2 regions of the Kitasatospora sp. NPDC097691 genome follow, and region 1 is predicted to be linked to the other one. Evidence: riboswitches for the same ligand, from Rfam matches in the RefSeq annotation. Region 1 holds a riboswitch; the other holds the start of a gene.
What was found. Region 1 has a riboswitch for thiamine pyrophosphate ahead of thiO (glycine oxidase ThiO). Riboswitches for the same ligand answer to the same signal wherever they lie in the genome.
Positions count from the first base shown of each region.

Region 1 (11,876 bases):
CCACAGCGTGGAAGGCGGGCTGCTCGGCGGCGGCCTCCTCCAGCTTCAGCAGCGCCTCCAGCGCGCCCGGCTCGGTGTCCACCAGCACCCCGGGGACGAGGTCGGCGAAGACCCGGACGCCGTGCACCGACTCCACCCGCAGGCCGGCGGCCTCGGCCAGGCCGGACAGCTCCTCACCGGTGAAGCGGCGCGGCATCGGGTCGTTCTCGCCCCAGCGGCCGTCGGTGGCGGAGAGCACCGTGCGGGCCTCGGTGAAGTGGCCGGCCAGTGCGCGGGCCAGCACGGCGCCGTTGCGGTTGGCGGCCAGCAGGCTGACCAGGCCGCCCTTGCGCAGGGTGCCGGCCAGGCTGCCGAGCGCCTCGGCCGGGTCGTCCACGACCTCCAGCACGCCGTGGCAGAGCACCGCGTCCACGGTGCCGGGGGCGACCAGCTCGGGCAGCGTCTGGGTGTCGCCCTGGACGGCGCGCACCAGGTCCGTCACGCCGGCCTCAGCCGCCCGGCGCTCCAGCGCGAACAGCGCGTCCGGGCTCGGGTCGACGACGGTGACCCGGTGGCCGAGCTTCGCCACCGGCACGGCGAAGTTGCCGGTGCCGCCGCCGGTGTCGACCACGTCGAGCACCGGCTGGTCCAGCTCGGCCGCCCGCTTCTCCAGGGCTGCCCGCACCACCTCCCACACCACGGCGGTACGCAGGGCACTGCGGGGACGCGTCGGGTACAAGGTGCGGCTCCTTGGCACGTGCAGTTCGATCAGGATGCCTCCACCTTACGGGTGGCCGGTCCGGCGGCGCCCGGCGGCTCGTCGCCGTCCAGCGGCAGCCGAGGCGCGGGCGGGACGGCCCGCAGGCCCAGCAGCCGCTCGACCAGGCGCAGGAACAGGGCGGAGTTGCGGATCAGGTCGTCGGCGTCGCGGGCCGAGGCGGCGCCCCGGATCCCGGCCTCGGCGGCGGCCCGGCGGCGGGCGCCGGCGCCGTAGTAGAGCGCCCACTCGGCGAGCTCCGGCGCCACCTCGGGCAGCACCTCCCAGGCGCTGCGGATGGCCTTGCGCCGGCGCGGGTTCTTCTCCGGGCGCCCGCGCACCGCCAGGACGGCCGCCACCGTGCGCAGCGCGGCCAGGTGCGCGGTGGCGTAGCGCTCCAGCGGGTCCTCCAGCGCGCGGGCGCGGGCGAGGGTGCGGTGGGCGTCGGCGAGCAGGTCGAGGGCGGCCGGCGGCGCGGCGATCCGACGCACCACGGGGTGGACGTCCCGGCCGGCGGGGCGCGCGCCCGACGGGTCCGGGCTGTACGGGAGGGCGGCGGAGTGGAGGCGGGCGGTGACGGGCTCAGGGTGGCTGATGGTCATGGTCTCCCCCGTTCCGAGGCAGCGCGCGGACCGGGTGGTCCGTGCCCTTCCATCGTGAACGGCACCACTGACAATCCGTCCGTTCCGGGACGGAGCCCCGGAAACGCAGTGCGGCGGCGGGCGCGGGCCCTCCCCCGGTCCGCGCCGCCGCCGTGTGCCGTCGCCCCGCCGTTCCCCCCACGGGCGGCGGTGGCGAACTTCCCCCGTGGCCGGTCTCCCCCCGGCCCGCTCCGCCGCCCCGTGTCGGCGGTGCGGGGACCGTGACCAGCCCCGTTCGCGGATCTCCGCCGCCGTCCCCCTGGCACTCGCGGCCGGAGGGGGACGGTCGGATCCGCCACCCGGGCGGGACGGCGCCCGACGCGCCGCTCCTCCCGGGTGTCACCACTCTCCCGTCTCCGCAGGTCGGAGGCCATCCGCTGACGTACTCAACCGCGGATCTGAGTATCCGTACTCAGTCCCCCGCGCGGAACCGGCGCGGGGCCGCGCGGCGTCCCGGCTCCCGGTACGGTACGGCGGGGCCGGACGGAACCGGCCCGGCTCACGAGAAGGGGGAGGCCATGACGATCCTGCCGCTGATCTTCACCAGCGGACTGGCCAGCGGCATCAACGCCTACGCGGTGGTGCTGCTGCTCGGCCTGCTGGGCCGGTTCGCCGACGCGCAGTCGGTGCCGCACGCGCTGGAGCGCACGGACGTGCTGATCGTGGCCGCCGTGCTGTTCGCGCTGGAAGCGGTGGCCGACAAGATCCCGTACGTGGACAGCGTCTGGGACCTCGTGCACACCGTGATCCGGCCGATCGCCGGCGCCACCGTGGGCGTGCTGATCGCGAGCAACGACCCCGGCTCGCTGAGCGAGGTCGCGGCCGGTGCGATGGGCGGGACGACGGCGCTGGTCAGCCACCTGGTGAAGGCCTCGCTGCGGATGGCCGTCAACACCTCCCCCGAGCCGGCCAGCAACATCGTGGTCAGCATGGCGGAGGACCTCTCGGTGGCCGGCCTGGTCACGCTGGCGATCTTCCACCCGTGGCTGGCCGCCTCGATCGCCGCCGTGGTCCTGGCCGTCGGGCTGCTGCTGGTCCGCCTGGTGATCACCAAGATCCGCGCCTTCCGGGCCCGCCGCCGCGAGCGCCGGGCCGCCAAGGCCGCCCTGGGCGCCCAGGGCACGTACGCCCGGCAGCCGGGGGTCTGACGCACGCCCTAGGATCGGGTGCCATGGCACGGATCGTCATCATCGGCGCAGGAATGAGCGGGCTCGCGGCGGCCTCCCGGCTGGCGACCATCGGCCACCGGGTGACGGTCTGCGAGTCGAGCGGCACGTACGGGGGCATGGTCGGCCGCTACGAGCGCGACGGCTTCGCCTTCGACACCGGGCCGGGGCTGCTCGCCCTCCCCGCGGTCTACCGCGATCTCGCGCTGAAGACCGGCAAGGAGCCGCTGGAGCAGCTGGTCGAACTGGCCCCGGTCGATCCGGAGAGCCGGCACCTGTTCCCCGACGGCACCGCCGTCACCCTGCCCAACGCCTCCCGGGGCGGGGTCGGCCAGGCCCTGGACGCGGCCTTCGGGGCCGGCTCCGGCGCCCGCTGGAGCGCGGTGATGAACGACGGCCGGACGGTCTGGGAGGCCACCCGCCGCCCGCTGCTCGAAGAGCCGCTCCCGGCCGACCGGGGCTTCCTGGGCGCCGACCCGTACCCCCTCCCGGCGCGCACCGGCCTGGCCCGGCTGCGCCGCGCCGCCCCGTGGACCCTCCACGACGTGGCGGCGCGCCGGCTGGACGGCCACCCCGGGCTGACCGCCCTGCTGTTCGAGTCCGCGGTCCGCTACGGCTTCGTCCCGGGCCTGGCCCCGGCCGGGGCCACCGTGCTGCCGTACATGGAGCAGTCCTTCGGCGTCTGGTACGTCCGGGGCGGCCTGCGCGCCCTGGCGGAGGCGGTGTACCGGCGCTGCGAGCTGCGCAAGGTCGACTTCCGCTTCGACACGCCCGTCACCCGGGTCGTCGTCGAGGACGGCCGCGCCCGGGGCGTCGAGACGGCGGACGGCCGGATCGAGGCCGACCTGGTGCTCTCGGCGATGGACGCCGACGCGCTGTTCGGCCGCGGCCTGGCCGAGTGGCCGGGGAAGCCGGCCGAGGCGTGGCGACCGTCCGGAGCCCCCGGCCGGTTCGGCGTGCTGCTCGCCCTGCGCGGCCCCCGGCCGGAGGGCACCGCGCACCGCACCGTCGTGCACGCGCCCGACCTCGCCGCCGAGGAGCGGGCACTGACCGGCCGGGCCCCGCTCTGCGAGCGCCCCACCGTGCAGGTGCTGCGCCCGGACGACCCCGCGCTGCGCCCCGACGACGCGCACGAGAGCGTGGTGCTGACCGCGACCGTCCCGGCCCAGGGCGTCGTCGACTGGACCGCCCCCGGTGTCGCCGAGCGCTACGCCGACCGGCTGCTCGCCCACGTCGACGCGGCCGGACTGGGCCTGCGCGAGCGGATGCTGTGGCGGGTGGTGCGCACTCCCGAGGACACCCGCCGGGAGACCGGCGCCCCGGGCGGCTCGGTCGCCCTGCCGGTGCTCGCCGGAGCGGACGGGGACTGGCTGAAGACGGCCAACGAGTCGCCCGTCCCCGGTCTGTACCTCATCGGCGGCACCGCCCACCCCGGCGGCGGGCTGGCCCGCGTCGGCATGTCGGCCTGCATCGCCGCCAACCTGGTGGGGCCTGCCTAGAGTCCTGCCCGGCGGCCCGCAGAGGCCGACGGCGGGCCGGGACCGGCCCGCCGTCCCACCCCGGGCGCGTCAGCCCTGGTGCCAGGTGTTCTGCTGCTGGTAGCCGTAGTTCTGGTCGTACGCCGGCTGCTGCGGGATGCCCTGGCCCTGCGGGTCGGCCTGCGGCTGCCACTGCTGCTGGTGCTGCTCCTGCTGGGCGTTCGGGTCCCAGGCCTGCTGTTGCTGCTGGTAGCCCGCGTACTGGTCCTGCTGCAGGCCCTGCTGCTGGTAGCCGCCGTACGGGTCCTGCTGCGGGCTCTGCTGCTGCGGGTAGGCGCCGTAGGACTGGTCGTAGGACTGGTCGTAGGCGAAGGCGGGCTGCTGCTGGGCCTGCCACTGCTGCTGGTCGTAGCCGCCCTGGTAGGCGGGGGCGTACGGGTCCTGGACCTGCTGCTGCGGCTGCTGCTCGTAGTACGCGGGGGCGTAGACGCCGTCCTGGGCGAGCTCCTGCATCTCGAACGCGGCGGTCTGCTCGACCTGCGGCACGTCCTCGGGCACCGGCTGGACGGCCGGGGGCTCCTCGACGGCGCTGACCTCGCCGATCCGCTCCTCGGCGACCACGGCCGCCGCCACCGCGGCCCCGCCGGTGAGGGCGCCGAGCAGCGGCACCTTGGCGAGCGGGCCCGGCAGGCTGCCGTCGGCCTTCCGCAGGGACCAGCCGTCGCGGTAGCCGCGCTTGACCGACAGCGTGACGAAGGTCTGGCCGACCGCGAACAGCGCCGCACCGGCCCCGATGACCACGACCGACCCGGCACCCATCCCGCCGGCCACGCCCAGGAAGCCGACCAGGGCCAGCACCCGCCAATGCACCGGCGCCCGGTTCTGCAGCAGCACCTCGGCGACCAGCCAGAGCGCCACCACCGCCAACGCGGCGTACAGCAGCAGGTATCCGATGCCCATCCGCCCGCTACCTCCAGTCGCGTGCCCGCACGTGTCCGCCGCGGGTGTGCGGCGACTGTACCGGTTCAACGGCCGGGGTGCCGCATCGCGTTCCCGGCGCAACGGAACCGGCCGCACACGACCGAGCCCGTCACCGTCGGGACGGTGACGGGCTCGTGAACACCCCACGTCAGCACCGCGGTCGCAAGGACCACCCGGACGACCGGACCCACCCGAACCGGGGCCGGCCGCGGGACCTCAGCGCTGGTGCAGCCCGAGGTTCTGGTAGATCTCCAGCGTCGCCGTCGAGTGGTTCAGCGTGATGAAGTGCAGACCGGGCGCGCCCTCGGCGAGGAGCCGTTCGGCCATCGCCGTGGCGTGCTCCATGCCGACGGCCCGCAGCGCCGCCGGGTCGTCGATGGCCGCCCGCAGGCGGGCCTCCAGCTCGGCCGGGAAGGCCGAGCCGCTGAGCTGCGGGAAGCGCTCCAGCTGCTTGGCGTTGGTGACCGGCATGATCTCCGGGATGATCGGCGTCTCGCAGCCCGCGGCCGTCACCCGGTCGCGCAGCCGCAGGTAGTCGTCCACCTCGAAGAACATCTGGGTGATCGCGTAGTCGGCCCCGGAGCGGATCTTCGCCACGAAGTGCCGGATGTCGTCGTCCCAGTTCGTCGAGCGCGGGTGCATGTTCGGCGAGGCCGCGACACCGACGCAGAAGTCGCCGATGCCCTTGATCAGCTCCACCAGCTCGTACGCGTAGGTGACGCCCTCCGGGTGCTTGACCCACTCGCCCATCGGGTCGCCGGGCGGGTCGCCCCGGACCGCGAGGACGTTCCGCACGCCCTGGTCCGCGTACTGGCCGATGATGTTGCGCAGCTCCGCGATCGAGTGGTCGACGGCGGTCAGGTGGGCGACCGGCGTCAGCGTGGTCTCGGTGGCGATCCGGCCGACCATGTTGACCGTGCGCTCGCGCGAGGAGCCGCCCGCGCCGTACGTCATGCAGACGAAGTTCGGGTCGAGCGGTTCGAGTCGACGGATGGCGTCCCAGAGCTTCTGCTCGCCGACCTCGGTGCGCGGCGGCATGAACTCGAAGGAGAAGGAGCGCTTGCCGGCCGCCAGGAGCTCGCGGACGGTCAGTGCGCGGTCCGTTCTCGTGGAAGCGATTCCAAGTGCCATGCTGGCAGGCTATCCGGCCTTCGAGGAGGCCGGACAACCCGGTTCCACGGATTGAGACAACTGATGGACGGCATTCCGGTTGGCCCCGGGCAACTCCGCAGCAACTCCGCGGCAACCGTGCGGCACGTGCCCGGCACCCAGGCCCCGCCGCCCCGCACCGGCTCCCGCAGGCCCCGCGCATCACCCCTGCCGAGGCCGTCCCACCACCCCCGCGGGCCCGCTCGCACGCCCGTTCCCGGCCGCCCCGCTACGCTTGCTGCACCCCAGAGAACCAGCGGAGCCCCATCGTGACCTCGTCCAGCACCCGGCCGGCCAACCCCATTGACGTGGAGGACGTCCGCACACGCGTCAACGCCGCGCTCTCCGCGTTCATGGACGGCCAGTCCGCGCTGCTCGGCAAGATCTCGGCCCAGCTGGTCCCCGCCTCGGACGCGCTGCGCGACTTCCTGCTGGACGGCGGCAAGCGGCTGCGCCCGGCCTTCTGCTACTGGGGCTGGCGCGCCGCCGGCGGCCCGGCCACGGCCCCCGGGGGCGACGCGATCGCCAACGCGGCCGCCGCCCTGGAACTGCTCCAGGCGAGTGCCCTGGTGCACGACGACCTGATGGACCGCAGCGACACCCGCCGCGGCCTGCCCTCGATCCACCGCCGCTTCGAGGCGCTGCACCGCGACAGCGGCTGGCGCGGCGACCGCGAGCAGTACGGTGCCTCGGCCGCGGTGCTGCTCGGCGACCTGCTGCTGATCTGGTGCGACGAGCTGTTCCTGCGCTCGGGCCTGGAGCCGGCCGCCGTCCTGGCCGCCAAGCCGGTGTTCGACCTGATGCGCACCGAGGTCATGCTCGGCCAGTACCTGGACGTGCTGGAGCCGGTGGCCGGCGACTCGACGGACGACGGCGCGCTGGACCGGGCCCGGACGGTGCTGCACTACAAGTCCGCGAAGTACACCATCGAGCGCCCGCTCCAGGTCGGCGCGCTGCTGGCCGGGGCCGGACCGGAGCTGGTCGAGGCCCTCGGCGCGTTCGGGCTGCCGCTGGGCGAGGCCTTCCAGCTGCGGGACGACCTGCTCGGCGTGTTCGGGGACCCCGCGGTCACCGGCAAGCCGGCCGGGGACGACCTGCGCGAGGGCAAGCGCACGCTGCTGGTCGCGCACGCGATGCGCGGCCTGCCCGCCGAGGACGCCCGGCACCTGGACGAGCGGCTCGGCGCGCCGGACCTGGCGCCCGAGGAGGTCGCCGGGCTGCGCGAGCTGGTCGCCCGCAGCGGCGCGCCCGAGCTGGTGGAGCGCCGGATCGAGGAACTGATGCGGCAGTCGCTGGCCGCGCTGGCGGCGGCGCCGCTGGTGGACGAGCGGGCCCGCGGGGTCCTGCTGGCGCTGGCCGAGGCCGCCACCGTCCGCAAGTACTGAGGGACGGCGGCGGCCCGGGGATCAGCTGGAACGCACGCGACGGGACAGCTCGGCGGCCGCCGCCCGCGGGTCCTCCGCGGCGGTGACGGCCCGGACCACGACGATCCGGCGGGCACCGGCGGCCAGCACCTCGTCCAGGTTGCCGAGGTCGATCCCGCCGATGGCGAACCACGGCCGGTCCGTGACCTGCTTCGCCGCGTACGAGACCAGGCCGAGGCCCGGCGCCGGGCGGCCCGGCTTGGTCGGGGTCGGCCAGACCGGGCCGGTGCAGAAGTAGTCCACCCCGGGCTCGGCGATCGCCGCGTCCACCTCGGACTCGGCGTGGCAGGACCGGCCGATCAGGACGTCCTCGCCGAGGATCGCCCGGGCGGCCGACACCGGCAGGTCGTCCTGGCCGAGGTGCAGCACGTCCGGCCGGGCCGCGTGCGCGACGTCGGCGCGGTCGTTGACGGCCAGCAGCTTGCCGTGCCGGCGGCAGGCGTCGGCGAAGACCTCCAGGGCCGCCAGCTCCTGCTTGGCCTCCAGGCCCTTGTCGCGCAGCTGGACGATGTCCACGCCGCCCGCCAGCGCCGCGTCGAGGAACTCGGCGAGGTCGCCCTGCTCGCGGCGCGCGTCGGTGCACAGGTAGAGGCGCGCGTCCGCCAGACGGGCGCGCAGCGTGTCCGCCGCCATCAGATCAGCATCGCCTGGGCACGGCGCTTGACCTCGGTGCCGCGGTTCTCCCGCAGTGCCTGGATCGGGCTGCCGGGCAGCGACGGGTCCTCGGTGAAGAGCCACTCCAGGATCTCCACGTCGTTGTACCCGCAGTCGCGCAGCACGGTCAGGGTGCCGGACAGGTGCTTGACCAGCCCGGTGCCGTCGATGAACGCCGCAGGGACCTGCAGCGACTTGTTCGGGCCCCGGCGGACGGCGATCAGCCCGCCGCTGCGGACCAGGTCACGCACCTCGGTGACCCGCACCCCCCACTGCTCCGAGATGTCGGGGAGGTACATCCACTCGGGGACCAGCTCTTCAATCTTGCTTTCGATCTCGCTCACGCCACCAGACTGCCACCTCCGCGGCCCGTCGCGCACCAGCCGCTACCCCGCGACCGCCGACTTCAGCGGCACCGCCGGGTCCGCCGCGCGGGCCGGATCCAGGGCCGTGCCGCGCTCGATCAGCTTCCGTCCCTGGGTGAGGTCGCGCGGCCGGTCCACGGTCAGCAGCGCGCTCGGTACCCCATCGCGCAGCCAGAGCACCGCCCACGAGGCGTCCTGCGGGCTGCCGCGCCACAGCGGCCGGTCGCCCTCGGTGTGCCGGCCCGCGTACTGCACCATCCGCCCGAACTGCTCGGACCAGAAGTACGGCACCGGATCGTACGGCGGCGCGTCCGTGCCGAGGACGGCGGCGGCCGCCGCCTCGCCGGACTGCAGCGCGTGGTCCCAGTGCTGGACGGCCAGCCGGGCGCCGGCCCGGGCCGAGGGGTAGCTGACGCAGTCGCCGGCCGCGAGGACGCCGGGCAGGTTGGTGCGCAGCCGCGCGTCCACCACGACGGCGCCGGAGCGGTCCAGCTCGATCCCGGAGCCGGCCAGCCACGCGGTCGCGGGCCGGGCGCCGATGCCGACCACCACCTCGTCGGCGGGCAGGTGCGAGCCGTCCGCCAGCAGCACCGCGCCGGGCTCGACGGCGGCCACGCCGACCCCGCAGCGCAGGTCGACGCCGGCCTCGGCGTACCAGGCGGCCATCGCCGAGCCGATCGCGGTCGGCAGCGCGCCGGGCAGCGGCGCCGGGCCCGCCTCGACCACGGTCACCTCGCAGCCGGCCTCCCGGGCGGCGGTGGACACCTCGGCGCCGATCCAGCCCGCGCCGACCAGCACCAGCCGCAGGCCGGGGCGCAGCAGCGCGCGCAGCGCCAGCGCGTCGTCCAGGGTGTGCAGCAGGTGCGCCCGCTCGGCACCGGGCAGGGCGCGCGGGACGGCGCCGGTGGCGATCACCAGTGAGCCGTACGGGAGGTCGCCGCCGTCGGTGTGCAGCACGCCCGGGGTGAGGCCGGTGGCCCGGAGGCCGGTGCGGACCTCGATGCCGAGGTGCGCGTAGTCGATGTCCAGGGTGGTGCTGTCGCTCTTGCCCAGCAGCACGTCCTTGGAGAGCGGCGGCCGGTCGTACGGCGCGTGCGGCTCCTCGCCGACCAGCGTGATCCGCCCCCGCCATCCGCCCTGCCGCAGCTTCAGGGCGCACTGCGCCCCGGCCAGCCCGGCTCCGACGACGACCACCTGATCCGTTCCGCTCAGCTCTGCCACGCCCGTCACTGTACTCAGCACCACGCGGCCGCCCGGGAGCCGTCCCACCCTTCGTACGGCCCTTCGGCCGCCCCGGGCCCCGGCGTTATGGTGGGGACACCATCACGGGAGCCCGGCGAACCGGGCTGAGAGGCGGGCTGGCACGGCCTGCGACCGTCCGAACCTGATCCGGGTCATACCGGCGAAGGGAGAAGAGCAGCTTTGACACGCATGCCATCGGGCGTCCACGCCGACGTCCTGGTGATCGGCGGGGGCATCATCGGCCTCGCCGTCGCCTGGCGGGCGTCGCGGCGCGGGCTGCGGACCGTCGTGGTCGACCCCTCCCCCGGCGGCGGGGCGGGCCTGGTCGCGGCCGGGATGCTCGCCCCGGTCACCGAGCTCCAGTACGGCGAGGAGCCGCTGCTGCGCCTCGGCATGGCCTCCAACGAGCGGTACGGGGACTTCGCCGCCGAGCTCACCGAGGCGAGTGGCGGCCAGGACACCGGCTACCGCCGGTGCGGCACGGTCGCCGTCGCGCTGGACTCCGACGACCGCGAGGAACTGCGCGAACTGCACGCCTTCCACCAGCGGCTCGGCCTGGACTCGACGTGGCTGACCGGCCGGGAGGCCCGCAAGCTGGAGCCGATGCTCGCCCCCGGGGTACGCGGCGGCCTGCACGTCGCCGACGACCACCAGGTGGACGGCCGGCGGATGCTCACCGCCCTCCTGCTGGCCGGGGAGCGGGCGGGCGTCGTCGTCCGGCGTGCCGAGGCGGTGGAGCTGCTGGTCGAGGAGGGCCGCGCGGTCGGCGCCCGGCTGAGCACCGACGAGACCGTGACCGCCGAGCAGGTCGTCCTCGCCGCGGGCCCGCACAGCCACCGGCTGGCCGGCCTGCCCGAGGGCGTGCTGCCCGCGATCCGCCCGGTGAAGGGGCAGGTGCTGCGCCTGCGCGTCCCCGCCGCCTTCCGGCCCTTCCTCTCCCGCAACGTCCGCGCCGTGGTGCGCGGCCGGCACATCTACCTGGTGCCCCGGGAGAACGGCGAGTTGGTGATCGGAGCGACCACCGAGGAGCAGGGCTACGACACCACCGTCACCGCCGGAGGGGTGTACGAACTCCTGCGCGATGCGCACGAGTTGGTCCCGGGCATCACCGAACTCCCGCTGGCGGAGACCTCGGCCGGCCTGCGCCCCGGCTCGCCCGACAACGCACCGCTGCTCGGCCCGACCGCACTGCCCGGACTGGTCGCCGCCACCGGCCACTACCGCAACGGCGTGCTGCTCACCCCGGTGACCGCCGACCTGCTCTCCGAGTACCTGGCCACCGGTGAACTCCCGGATCTGGCAAAGCCGTTCGCCCCCACCCGATTCTCCGGCCCCGACTCCGCCCGCTCCACCACGAAGGCCCTGGCATGACCGAGACCACCCCGACCGAATCCACACCGCCCGCGACCGAGAACGAGCCCGCCGCCGGCGCCGCTCCCGCGGCTCCCGCGGCTCCCGCCGAGACGGCGCCGACCGGGATCGTCCTGACCGTCAACGGCGCCCCCCGCGAGCTGCCCGCCACGACCACCCTCGCCGAGGTGGTGGCCACCGTGAGCCGGTCCAACACCGGCGTCGCCGCCGCCCTCAACGAGGCGGTGGTGCCCCGCAGTTCGTGGTCCGAGACGCCGCTGCGCGCGGGCGACCGGATCGAGATCCTCACCGCCGTACAGGGAGGTTGAGATGGCCGACGACCTGCTCACCATCGCCGGGACGACCTTCTCCTCCCGGCTGATCATGGGCACCGGCGGTGCGCCGAGCCTGGAGGTCATGGAGCGCGCACTGCTCGCCTCGGGCACCGAGCTGACCACCGTCGCGATGCGCCGGGTCGACGCCACCACCCAGGGCTCCGTCCTGGACGTGCTGACCCGCAACGGCATCCGTGTGCTGCCCAACACGGCCGGCTGCTTCACCGCCGGCGAGGCCGTGCTGACGGCCCGGCTGGCCCGCGAGGCGCTCGGCACCGACTGGGTGAAGCTGGAGGTGATCGCCGACGAGCGGACCCTCCTGCCGGACCCGATCGAGCTGCTGGACGCCGCCGAG
Region 1 is NZ_JBEORY010000015.1:99,432-111,307, reverse strand. It holds gene ABTY56_RS13905 (methyltransferase domain-containing protein) at 1-718, opposite strand, end outside; gene ABTY56_RS13900 (SAV_6107 family HEPN domain-containing protein) at 748-1,332, opposite strand; gene ABTY56_RS13895 (DUF4126 domain-containing protein) at 1,896-2,525, shown strand; gene ABTY56_RS13890 (phytoene desaturase family protein) at 2,549-4,042, shown strand; gene ABTY56_RS13885 (hypothetical protein) at 4,112-4,981, opposite strand; gene metF (methylenetetrahydrofolate reductase [NAD(P)H]) at 5,219-6,133, opposite strand; gene ABTY56_RS13875 (polyprenyl synthetase family protein) at 6,421-7,536, shown strand; gene thiE (thiamine phosphate synthase) at 7,558-8,208, opposite strand; gene ABTY56_RS13865 (Rv2175c family DNA-binding protein) at 8,208-8,573, opposite strand; gene ABTY56_RS13860 (NAD(P)/FAD-dependent oxidoreductase) at 8,616-9,824, opposite strand; TPP riboswitch at 9,910-10,022, shown strand; gene thiO (glycine oxidase ThiO) at 10,026-11,207, shown strand; gene thiS (sulfur carrier protein ThiS) at 11,204-11,515, shown strand; gene ABTY56_RS13845 (thiazole synthase) at 11,517-11,876, shown strand, end outside.

Region 2 (11,876 bases), on a different contig from region 1:
GGCCTCGCGATCACCTTCAACGGCCTGGGCGAGGGCCGGCAGATCCAGGTGGGCGACCAGGTGTCCTTCTCGGTGACCTGGAAGAACGACGACGCCTCGGGCAGCCGCGCGGTGGCGCCGGTGGTGGCGACCCAGGAGTTCGAGGGCGCGCAGTGCCAGCGCGGGCTCGCGATGGCGCAGGGCAGGCTGGAGCGCAAGGACGCCTCGGGCTGGAAGGCCCTGCCGTCGCTGAGCCAGGGCGGCGGGATGGACTACGCGGGCACCGGCGACGACGCCGCCTTCACCCTGGCCGCGGGCGAGAGCCGGACCGTCGAGTACCGGATGGTCCTCGACGCGGGCAACCAGCCGGGCCGGCTGGCCGTCGAGGCGGACGCCGTGCTGCCGCACTCCCTCACGGTCATGACCAAGAGCGTGGCCACCGCCTCGGTCGTCGACCGCCACCGCCCGGTGGTGACCTCGGTGTCCGCCCCCACCGCGCTGGTCGTCGGCGGGGCCCCGACCGAGTTCTCCTACAAGGTCTCGTCGCCGGACGGTTCGGCCCTGCTGCGCCCGGTGGTGCGGCTGTCCCTGCCCACGAGCGAGGGCCTGACCGGGGCGGACGTCACGGTGGAGGCCAAGGTCGGCAACGAGTGGAAGTCCTTCGAGGTGACCGCGGACTGCAACGGGCGCCTCGGGGTGGCGCCGGCCGAGCTGGTCGGCGTAATGCACGGAAGCCCGGTCGAGTACGCGTTCCGGGTCGGCCTGAAGCGGACCGGCAACGCCGGCCCGGTGGAGATCCAGGTCGGCGGGGACTCCGACGGCCACGACGGCGCGACCGCCGCCGTCCGGCCCGCCGTCCGGCGCTGACCCCGAGGACCCACGAGGGCCCGGCCTCCCACTGCTCGGGAGGCCGGGCCCTTCGGCGTACGGCGGCTGAGCCCGGGGTTCAGGCCGGGTTCAGGCCGGGGCTCAGGCCAGCGAGGCCATCCAGGCCTCGACGTCCTCGGAGCGGCGGGGCAGGCCGGCCGAGAGGTTCTCGTTGCCGTCGGCGGTGACCAGGATGTCGTCCTCGATCCGGACGCCGATGCCGCGGTACTCCTCCGGCACGGTCAGGTCGTCCTGCTGGAAGTACAGACCGGGCTCGACGGTGAGCACCATGCCGGGCACCAGCAGGGCGTCGACGTGCTCCTCGCGGCGGGAGTGGGCGCAGTCGTGGACGTCCAGGCCGAGCATGTGGCCGGTGCCGTGCAGGGTCCAGCGGCGCTGCAGGCCCAGCTCCAGGACCTTCTCGACGTCGTACGCCGAGGCGTCCAGCAGGCCCCAGGCGAGCAGGCGCTCGGCGAGCACCCGCTGCGAGGCGTCGTGGAAGTCGCGGAACCGGGCGCCGGGCTTCACCGCGGCGATGCCGGCCTCCTGGGCGTCGTACACCGCGTCGTAGATCTTGCGCTGCAGCTCGGTGAAACGGCCGTCGATCGGCAGGCTGCGGGTGACGTCGGCGGTGTAGAGGGTGTGGGTCTCCACGCCCGCGTCCAGCAGCAGCAGCTCGCCGGGGCGCACGTCGCCGTCGTTGCGGACCCAGTGCAGGGTGGTGGCGTGCGGGCCGGCGGCGGCGATGGTGCCGTATCCGACGTCGTTGCCCTCGACCCGGGCGCGGCGCCAGAAGGTGCCCTCGATCCAGCGCTCGGAGGTGGCGACGGCCTGGCCGAGCTCGCGGACCACGTCGGTGAAGCCCTTTACGGTGGCGTCGCAGGCGGCGCGCAGCTCGCCGATCTCCCACTCGTCCTTGACCAGCCGCAGGCCGCTCAGGAACTCCTTGAACTCGGCGTCCTTGTCGGCGTCCAGAGCGTCGGCCAGCGCGGCCTCCAGACCGGCGTCGCAGCCGCGGACGATCCGGGTGGGCACGGTGGAGTCGGCGGTCTTGGCGGCCAGCTCCTCGGCGGCCTTGCGGACGTCGCGCGCGGGCAGACCGAGCAGCTGCTCCTGCTCGCTCAGGCTGTGCCGGCGGCCGACCCACAGCTCGCCGTAGCCGTCCAGCCAGAACTCGCCGTTCTCGCGGTTCGAGCGGGGCAGCAGGTAGAGGGTGAACTCGTGGCCGGTGTCGCCGGTCGGCTCGGCGACGAGCACCGCGTCCTCGGTCTGGTCGCCGGTGAGGTGCACGTACTCGCTGGAGGCGCGGAAGGCGTAGTCGGTGTCGTTGGAGCGCACCCGCAGGTTGCCGGCCGGGACGACGAGGCGCTCGCCCGGGTAGGCGGCGGACAGCTTGGCGCGGCGCTCGGCCGCGTACGGGGCCTGGGCGACCGGGGAGAGGCCGTGCAGCTCGGTGTCGGCCCAGCCGGACTTCATCGAGGCGGCCAGCTCGTCGGAGATCTCGCCGTAGAGCCCGTTCTTGCGGCCCTTGAACTCCTGCGGCTCCTCGCCGCCCTCGGCCTCGGGGTTCTCGGCCACCGCGGGGGTGCGGTCCTCGGTCACGTGCAACGCCTCCTTGGGGGTGGTACCGCCGCCCCTCGGGGGAGTGTCGGATCGCGACACGCGCGGGCGGCCGTGCGTCCATGGTACGGACGCCCGGTCGCTCGTCGGTTCGGGCCCGGTACATCCGTCCGGGCCCGCGGGCGTCGGGCCCGGGTGGGCCCGGGTGACCCGCCCGGGAACGCCCGGGAACGCGCGGCTACTCGAAGCGGGCCGCCAGCAGCATCAGGTCGTCGGTGGCCGCCGTCGCGGCCTCCGGGGCCGGGCAGACGGCGAGCAGGTGGGCGCAGAGCCGGTCCGGGTCGATCCGCACGTCGCGCGGGGCGTCGGCGGCGGCCCGGCGCAGATTGGCCTGCCCGGCGTGCAGGGTCGGGCCGCAGCGGCGGGCCAGGCCCTCGGTGTAGAGCAGCAGGGTGTCGCCGCGTGCGGCGGTGAACTCCACCCCGGGCGCCTCCCAGCAGGCCAGCATGCCGAGCGGGGCGGAGAGCGAGGTCTCCACGAACTCGGCGCCGTGCCGGCCGACCAGGACGGGCGGGCAGTGCCCGGCGCCGGCCAGGGTGACCCGGCGCTCCTCGGGCTCGACCCAGGCGTAGACGGCGGTGGCGGTGCGGGTCGGCTCGGTGGTCTTGAGCAGCAGCTCCAGGTCGCCCAGGACGGAGACCGGGTCCTCGCCCTCCAGTACCGCGTAGGCCCGCAGCGCGGCCCGCACCCGGCCCATCGCCGCGGCCGCGCCGGGGGCCGAGCCGGGGCCGGCGCCGGGGCCGTCGCCGGAGACGGAGCCGACGGTGAGGCCGACGGTGCCGTCCGGCAGCGGGATCGCGTCGTACCAGTCGCTGCCGCAGGAGCGGTCCAGCCCGGCCGGGACGAGCCTGGCGGCCAGCCGCAGTCCGGCGGTCTGGGGGAGGTGGTCGGGCAGCAGGCCGCGGCGCAGCGCCTCGGTGGTGCGCCGGATCCGCTCCGCCTCCAGCTGCTTGGCGAGCAGCGGGGCGGCGATGTCGCAGTAGTGGCGGGCCAGTTCGCGTCGGCACTCGGTGGGTTCGGCGGGCTCGTCCCAGAACCAGAGGGCGGCCGCGAGCGGGCCGTCCTCGGCGGTGGCGAGCGGCAGGCCGAAGGCGCCGCCGAGGCCGAGGTGGACGGCGAGTTCGCGCAGCCGGGCGCCGATGGCCGGGTCCTCGGCGAGGTCGGGGGAGTGCACCTGCTCGGGCCGGTCCCGTTCGCGCAGCAGCCGACCGAGCAGGCTCTGCTCGGTCGGGACGGTCTCCAGGGCGCCGAGGCTGGCGCGGTCGAGGCCGAGGCCGACCGGCTGGCCGGGGCCACCGCCGGGCATTCGGGTGACCAGGACGCCGCGGCGGGCGCCGAGCAGGGCGGCGCCGGAGGCGAGGACGGTGTCCAGGGTGGTGGCGAGGCCGCGGGCCCGGGCAAGCCGCTCGGTGTGCTCGTGCAGGGCGGTGATATCGGACAGGCGTCCGGCCAAACGGTCCTGCACCGCGGTGGACGGTGCCGTGCGGTCGTCGGCCGGGCCGTTCGGTGCGCCGGCCGGGGCGTTCGGTGCGTCCGCGGGGCCGTCCGGTGCGTCGGCGGGGCCGGGGAGTCCCGGCGGGTCGAGGACGGTGAGCCCGCCTGCGCAGCCGGTCTCGCCCGGCTCGGCGGTCGTCGTCGACGGGAGGGCCGTCGGCGGGTGGGACTCGGTCATGCCGCCACTCCTGACGCGGTGCTACGTGCCATGCGGAACCCCCAGGTACGGCCGATGTGGAGCGAGCACGGCCAAAGGGCGTGTTTCGCCTCGATTCGCTACTACTCGTCATTGATCGACAGCAATGCCACCACTTCTACACAGGCCATTCGGGGCATGTCCAGATCCAGGACGACGCGGTGGCCGGTTCCACGGCCATCGCGACCCGGTCGGAGGGCGTGCGGGGTTCGTGTGCGCGCCGGTCGGACCGGGAGGCATGGAGCGAGCCGCGAGCGGGCAGAACCGAGGAGACGGACCGGGCGGCCGTCCGGATCGTATGCCCGTGCCGCCCGGGAGCCGGGTCGGCCGGAAGTCTCTCACTCGTACGGTGGAACCAAGCGCGCCCGGGCGGCGTCCATCCGGTCGCATACGGGATTCTCGTTCCAAGGGCTGTTCCAGTGCGCGGCCCTTCTCATGTCGTGCTCCACACCGTGCTCCACGTCGTAGCCGCGCCGTCCGCATTGCCGCCCGCCCCGCTCCGTACCTCCCGGGGCCGTGCCGCGGCGGGCCCGTGCGGAGGGTCCCGACGGATGCCGGCGGGGCGGAGCGAGCCGAGCGGTCAGGGAAAGGAACGAGCGCCATGCGTGAGAACCCGAAGGACCGGTCGGAGGAGCGTGCCGCCCGACTGGCCGCGGCCCTGGCGGCCGCCGTCGACCACCGCTGGCCCGTGGTGCCGGGCACCGTGCTGAGCGGCGGGCGCTGCTCCTGCGGCGACCGGGACTGCACCGTCCCCGGCGTGCACCCGCACGACCCCTCGCTGCTGGCCGCCACCACGGACGCCCGGATGGTGCGGTGGTGGTGGGAGCGGCAGAGCCCGGACGCGACGGTGCTGGCCGCCACCGGCTCCACGGTCTCGGCGGTCAGCCTGCCCGCGGCGGCCGGAGCGCGGGCGCTGGTCTACCTGGGCGCGCTGCGGATGCCGCTCGGCCCGGTGCTGGCGATGCCGGGCCGCTACGCGCTGCTGGTGGCCCCGTACTCGCTGGATGCGCTCGGCGAGATGCTCGCCCAACTCCCTTGGGTGCCGGGCTCGTTGCGCTATCACGGGCCGGGCGGCTTCCTGCCGCTGCCGCCGGGTGGCTCGGCCGGCCGGGTGCGCTGGGTGCTGGCGCCGCAATCGGGGGTGGGCGGCGGGGTCTGGCTGCCGCAGGTCGGGCCGCTGCTGGGCGAGTTGGTCGATGCGACGGTCCGGTTGGACAGTGGCCGCTCGGCGTACTGATCCGCGGTGATCCACGCGGCCCGCCGGAAAAACAAAAGATCCGGCCGCTGGCGACGGGGGATGCACCAGCGGCCGGACTCTTTAGACAGTAACAAGGATCCGCGCCCGCGCCAATTTCCAAGACGCCCTCCACGCCCGGAAATTGCGCGTTCACCGCGACAATGTGACGCGTATCACGCGGATCCTGCGTGCTTTAGTTCAAGGTGACCTGACGGTTCACCAGGTTCGCGCGGGCGCGACGCTCCTCGGCGGTCAGCGGGGTCGCGTCGGCGAGCACGGCGGCGAGCCGCTCGCCGAACTCGGCGGCCGGCTTCTCGCAGTCGGCGGCGGTCATCGCGAGCGGCAGGTCCCACACCGGGACGGTCAGGCCGTGCGCGCGGAACGAGCCGACCAGGCGGGTGTCCGGGCCGAGCGAGGCCTCACCGGCGGCGTTCAGCCGGGCCAGCGCGTCCAGCAGCTGCTCCTCCGGCACGGTCATCACCCAGCGCAGGTGGTTCTTGTCCGGGGTGCCGCACCAGTAGGCGGCGTCGACGCTGCCCAGCTTCTCGGTCGGGATGGCCGAGGCGTTGGCGCGCTCCAGGGAGGCGGCGACCTCGCCGGTGGCGGTCTCGGCGTCCTCCAGCCAGAACTCGAAGCCGGTGTGCACGGCGGGCGCGAACGCGGCGGTGGTGTCCAGCAGGTCCTGCAGGCGGCGTCCGCCCGGCACGGTCCGGCGGGCCGGCACCGGGGTGCCCGGCTCGGTGGCCAGGGCCAGCTCCAGGGCGTCGGCGAGGTCGCGGCTGAGGTCGCCGGAGGAGGACTGGGTCTGCAGGCCGAGCAGGATCGAGCCGTCCTGGCGGCGCAGGGCCGGCCAGGCCAGCGGCAGCACGGTGGCCAGCGTCACCGACGGGACGTCGCCGTCGGCACCCTCGGCCACGCCGGCGGCCAGCGTCAGCGGCACCGTGGCGGCGGGCACCAGTTCGCGCAGCGCCACCCAGTCGGCCTCGCCCGGCAGGCCCTCGAACGGGCGGTGCACCAGCTCCTGCACCGCGTGCGAGGCCTCCCGGCCGTGGCAGGCCTTGTAGCGACGGCCCGAGCCGCAGGGGCAGTCCTCTCGGGCCCCCACCACGGGGATCTCGCCCGTGACGGCGGTGGTGGACTGACGCTGCGGCGCCTTCTTGGCGGCCTTCTTGCCCATGGTGCGGCTCTCCCGGGAACGGTGGTCCTGTGTCCCGGGAAGCCTACTGACGTTCCTCCGGCACCCGCGCTACCCCCGGCGCGCGCGAACGCGCCGGGGCGCGCGGGCACCGGGAGCGCGAGGACGGGTCCTACGCGCTGCGGGCGTCGCCCCCGGTGCGCCGGGCGTGCCGGGTGCGGGCGGGCAGCGCCGCCCAGACCGTCACCTCGCCGGGCGCGTCGCGCACGCCCCAGTCGCTGGCCAGTTGGTCGACGATGCCCAGGCCGCGGCCGCCGCGCGAGGTCAGCGAGGGACTGGCGGGCAGCGGCCGGGTGGCCGCGCCGCCGTCGGTGACCTCCAGGGTGAGCACGCCGTCGGCGTGCATCTGCCAGCGGACCAGCACACCGCCGTCCGGCTCGTCCGCGCCCTCGCCGTGCTCCCGGCCGCCGGGCGCGGGGTGCGCCCCGGACGGGACGGAGGGGCCGGACGGCACGGACGGCACGCCGACCAGCACCTGCCCGAGCACCTCGGCCCTGGCGCTGCGGCCGAGGGCCGGCAGCGGGCCGAGCGGACGGGCGTACCGACACGCATTGCTCAACAGTTCGGAAAGGATCAGTACGGCATCATCGATGACCGGTTCCGGTATCTGCCGGTCACCCAGATCTCGACGCAGTCGGCGCCGTGCGACCCCGACACTCGCTGGGCCGTGCGGCACTGCCATGGTCGATGAAGTCGGCACTTCACGCGCCACCATCAACGCCACCCCCGGACCTCCTTCAGCGTATGCCGAGGGAGAGATGCCCCTTGGTAATGCGTCGGAAACGAGCACCGGACGATCCCACGAGCCCATTTCGAGCACGGCGACAGACGGTCGACCCGAGGTCATTCCGTGCTCACCCTCTGTCGCCCGGGGCGGGAAATTCCGGCAATTTCGCGCGCAGAAGGTTTGACTGCCGACCAGAGTGATCAGTCCGCACCGGCACGGTCGTCGGTGCGTCGGCGGATCACCTGCCGAGCTGCGCCAGCACCTCGGCGGGCCGATTGGTGATGATCGCGGACACACCGAGTTCCAGACAGAGCTCGACATCGGCCGGTTCGTCCACCGTCCACACGTGCACCTCGTGCCCCAGCTCGCGCAGCCGGGTCACCAGCTGCGGGCGGGCCCGCACCAGCTCGATGCCCGGCCCGGCGATCCGCGCCCCGCCCGGGAGCGCCGAGCCCTCGCGCAGCCGACCGACCAGCGGCAGTGTCCGCTCGAACAGGAACACCCGCCGGAACTCCGGCGCGGCGGCGGCCACCCGGTTCAGCGCGACCGAGGAGAAGCTCATGATCCGGGCCGACGGGCGGTCGCCCTCCCGGGCCGCACCGATCTTGAAGCGCTCCAGCGTCCGCAGCAGCTCGGCCTCCACCAGGCCGCGGAAGCGCACCGGGTGCTTGGTCTCGATCGCCAGGTCCACCGGGCGGCCGCAGTCCACCACCAGCTCCAGCAGGCGCTCCAGCCGGAGCACGCCGCGCAGCTCGGGGTCGGTGCTGGGCCGGCCGGTCTTCCAGGCGCCGAAGTCGTACGCCTCCAGCTCGGCGAGCGTCATCGCCGAGACGGTGCCCCGGCCGTTGGACACCCGGCCGATCCGCCGGTCGTGCACGCAGACCAGGTGGCCGTCGGCCGTCACCCGGACGTCGCACTCCACCGCGTCGGCGCCCTCGTCGAGCGCGCGCCGGAAGGCGGCGAGGGTGTGTTCGGGCAGGGCGTGGGAGGAACCGCGGTGGGCGATCACCTGGACGGAGGCCGCGGTGCGCGCCGCCGTCGGGGACAGGTCTGGGCTGGTCACAGGGCCAACGATAGGCGGAGGAGGTGAAGGGGAGGCGAAGACGGCCCCAACCTGTGGGGCCGTCTGCCGGTTGCCTCTTCCGGTTGGCTCTACCGCCTGCCGGGTGTCAGCGCGCCGTGCGGCGGGAGAGCGGGGTGAGCGCCCAGGTGGCCAGGGCGGGCACCAGGAAGGCGAACAGCGAGGCGGAGGTCCACTCCTGCGGGGTGAAGTGCAGGGCCTCCTGGGCCGAGGTCCAGAAGTCCGTCCACCAGTCCGCCACCTTGGTCGGCGCGATGAACTGGTAGACCGCGAAGCCCAGCGCCCACGGCAGCAGCATCGTCCAGCGGGCCGGCGCGTCCTCGGCGAGGTTCCAGCCGCGGCGCCCGGCGCCGAGGAAGAAGTCCACCGCCAGCACCGCCAGCAGCGGCACGAACACCGAGCCGATCAGGCCGAGGAAGTTGTAGTAGCTGTCGGTGAACTTGTCGATCTGCAGCGCCAGCACGGTGGTCAGCACGCCGACCCCGCCGCTCAGCACCCGGCGGTCCACCTTCGGCAGCAGGTTCTGCACCGACATCGCGGTCGAGTACACGTTGGCGAAGGACTGGTCCGTCTCGCGTACCACCAGTACCAGCAGGAACAGCCAGCCGGCCCAGACGCCCAGGAAGGAGTCGAAGATCTTGTCCGGGTCGCCGCCGGACTGCAGCAGCGCCATCAGGCCGAGCACGTAGCACCAGACCTGGGCGAGCGTGTAGCCGGAGAAGCTGCCCCAGAACGCCGAGCGCGCGGTGCGCGAGTGCCGGGTGTAGTCCGCGGCCAGCGGGACGAAGGAGACCGACACCGCGATCATCGCGTCGGTCGCGCCGAGGAAGCCGTGCCAGTTGCCGGCGCCCGGGTCCGGCACGCCCTGGCGGCCCAGCTGGACGGTGAAGTACACCATCGCGACGGCGACCGCCGCGGCCACGAAGCGGCGCAGCACCGCGATCGAGCCCAGCGGCCAGATGGTCAGCGCGGTGGTCAGGGCGCCCGCGAGCAGTACGAACAGCCAGCGGTAGCCGGTGGTGTGGGCGACGGTCTGGGCGCCCGCCGAGATCGTCAGCAGTTCGAACACGCCCCAGCCGATGCACTGCACGATGTTCAGCACCGTCGGCAGGTACGACAGCCGGGTGCCGAACAGTCCCCGCAGGTTCGCCATCGCGGGGGCGCCGGTCCGGGCGCCGATCAGCGCGGCCACGCCGAGCATCGCGGTGCCGACGGCCGTACCGACCACGATCGCGGTCACCGCGGCTGCCAGCGACAGCTCGCTGCCGGGGGCGCCGAGCACGGTGGCGGCGGTGGAGAAGCCGATCAGGCTGACGCCCAGGTTCATCCAGAGCGCGAAGTGGTCCCGGAAACGCAGCGTGCGCGGCGGCTCGGTGTCCAGGACCAGCGGCGCCTCGACGCGTTCGGGGTGCTCGGGGCGGTCCAGGACGGCGGTCGCGGCGCCCGTGGCGGCCGTGGTGCCGGAGGAGTCCGCGGGGGCGGGGAAATCCTCGGACCCGGAGGCACCCGAAGAAGAGGATGGCGAAGCAGACGGCATGGCCGATACTCCCTACGCCGGCATTACCCGGACAGGTTCCGGCGGTCAGCGCCCCCTCGACCGTGTGCCTCGCTCGCGTGGCGTACGGTCGACATGCGCACTCTCAGCCTGGTCGGTCCAAGCTCCCGCGTGTCAGTTTGGAGCGACAGGCTAACCGGCACGGGGGCGAACACCCAAGGCCACGGCGTGCGCGGTCCGCATCGCGGGACGCCCGGCGGGGAGGGGAGCCCCGGCGGGAGCCCCGGCCGTCGGCACCGGCTAAGGATTCTTATGACTTCTTCAGAGGGGTCCTTACGGCAATCGAATCGACAATGCGAAAAACTATGGTCCTTGGTTCTGCCAGCTATGGAGGTCGTCCGTGAGCACCGAGCGCGAGGTTGGGCCCACCGGGCCGCAGGGGGAGCAGCCCGCCGGCCAGGGGGCGGCCGAGTCCGCTCCCGACGGCCCCGCTCAGGGCGGGCACCAGCCGACCATGGCCTTCCGCCGGGTCACCGAGCCGGAGACGGCGGCCGCCGAGGCCGGCGTCGCCGATGCCGCTCCGGCGGACGCGGCTCAGGCCGGTGCCGCTGCGGCGGAGGGCGGCCACAAGCCGACCATGGCGTTCAGCCGGGTGCCCGAGCCGGCCGCGGAGCCGACGGGGTCGGAGCCGGCGCCCGCGGGCGCTGCGGCGGAGGGCGGGCACAAGCCCACCGTCGCCTTCACCAAGGTCCCCGCGCCGGAGGCCCCGGCCGCTCCCGAGGTGGCCGCCGCGGCAGTCGCGCCGGTCGCCGAGGCGCCCGCCGTCGACCCGGCCACCGGGTACATCGACGCGCCGCCGCCGGTCCTGCCGCCCGCCCCGGCCGCTCCCGCGGCCCCGGTGCTGCCGCCGGCCGCCAACCCGTACGCCACCCCGACCCACGGTGTCCCCGCCGCCGGTGCGCACGACCCGTACGCCGCCGCGGGCGCCCCCGGCACCCCGGCCGCGCCCGGCGTGCCCGCCGCCCACGGCCACCACCCGTTCGGCGCCGGCCAGCCGCTCGGCGGCTGGGGCCCGACCCACGACGCCACCTCCGGCGGCGCGGGCTACCCCGGCGGCCCGAACGGTCCGCTGGGCTACCCGGCCGACCACCCCGGCGGCCCGAACGGCGGCGGCCCGCGCAAGAAGCGCGGCGGACTGGTCGCCCTGATCGCGGCCGTCGCCCTGGTCGCCGGTGTGGCCGGCGGCGCCGTCGGCGTGACGGTGGCGGACCGCAACGACAGCACCAGCTCCGCGAACGACCACCGCAGCACCACCGTCCAGGTCAGCGACACCCAGAAGAACGAGCCCGCCCCCGGCTCGATCGCCGCCATCGCGCAGAAGGCGCTGCCCAGCGTCGTCACCATCAAGGCGCAGGGCAACGGCGAGTCGGGCACCGGCACCGGCTTCGTCTTCGACACCGAGGGCCACATCCTCACCAACAACCACGTGGTCGCGCCGACCCTCAACGGCGGCAAACTGACCGTCAAGTTCGCCGACGGCACCTCGTACAACGCCTCGGTGCTGGGCCACGCCGAGGGCTACGACGTCGCCGTGGTCAAGATCGACAACCCGCCGAAGAGCAAGCTGGCCCCGCTGCCGCTGGCCGACTCCGACAAGGTCAACGTCGGCGACGCCACCGTGGCGATCGGCGCGCCGTACGGCCTGGAGTCCACCGTCACCAGCGGCATCATCAGCGCCAAGGACCGCCCGGTCGCCTCCGGCGACGAGACCGGCTCGCAGGCCTCGTACATGAACGCCCTGCAGACCGACGCCTCGATCAACCCCGGCAACTCCGGCGGCCCGCTGCTCGACTCCGGCGGCGCGGTGATCGGCATCAACTCGGCGATCCAGTCCAACGCCTCGGCCAACGGCCGGGCCGGCAGCATCGGCCTGGGCTTCGCCATCCCGATCAACCAGGCCAAGTGGGTCGCGGACACCCTGATCA
Region 2 is NZ_JBEORY010000060.1:45,272-57,147, forward strand. It holds gene ABTY56_RS31225 (hypothetical protein) at 1-846, shown strand, start outside; gene ABTY56_RS31230 (aminopeptidase P family protein) at 949-2,448, opposite strand; gene ABTY56_RS31235 (PP2C family protein-serine/threonine phosphatase) at 2,645-4,138, opposite strand; gene ABTY56_RS31240 (bifunctional DNA primase/polymerase) at 4,758-5,393, shown strand; gene ABTY56_RS31245 (DUF5926 family protein) at 5,587-6,570, opposite strand; gene ABTY56_RS31250 (ATP-binding protein) at 6,701-7,147, opposite strand; gene ABTY56_RS31255 (glycerophosphodiester phosphodiesterase family protein) at 7,554-8,378, opposite strand; gene ABTY56_RS31260 (purine-cytosine permease family protein) at 8,485-9,933, opposite strand; TPP riboswitch at 9,926-10,072, opposite strand; gene ABTY56_RS31265 (S1C family serine protease) at 10,292-11,876, shown strand, end outside.
Region 2: it holds a riboswitch for thiamine pyrophosphate, as region 1 does, so the genes downstream of both, ABTY56_RS31260 (purine-cytosine permease family protein) here and thiO (glycine oxidase ThiO) in region 1, are expected to answer to the same signal.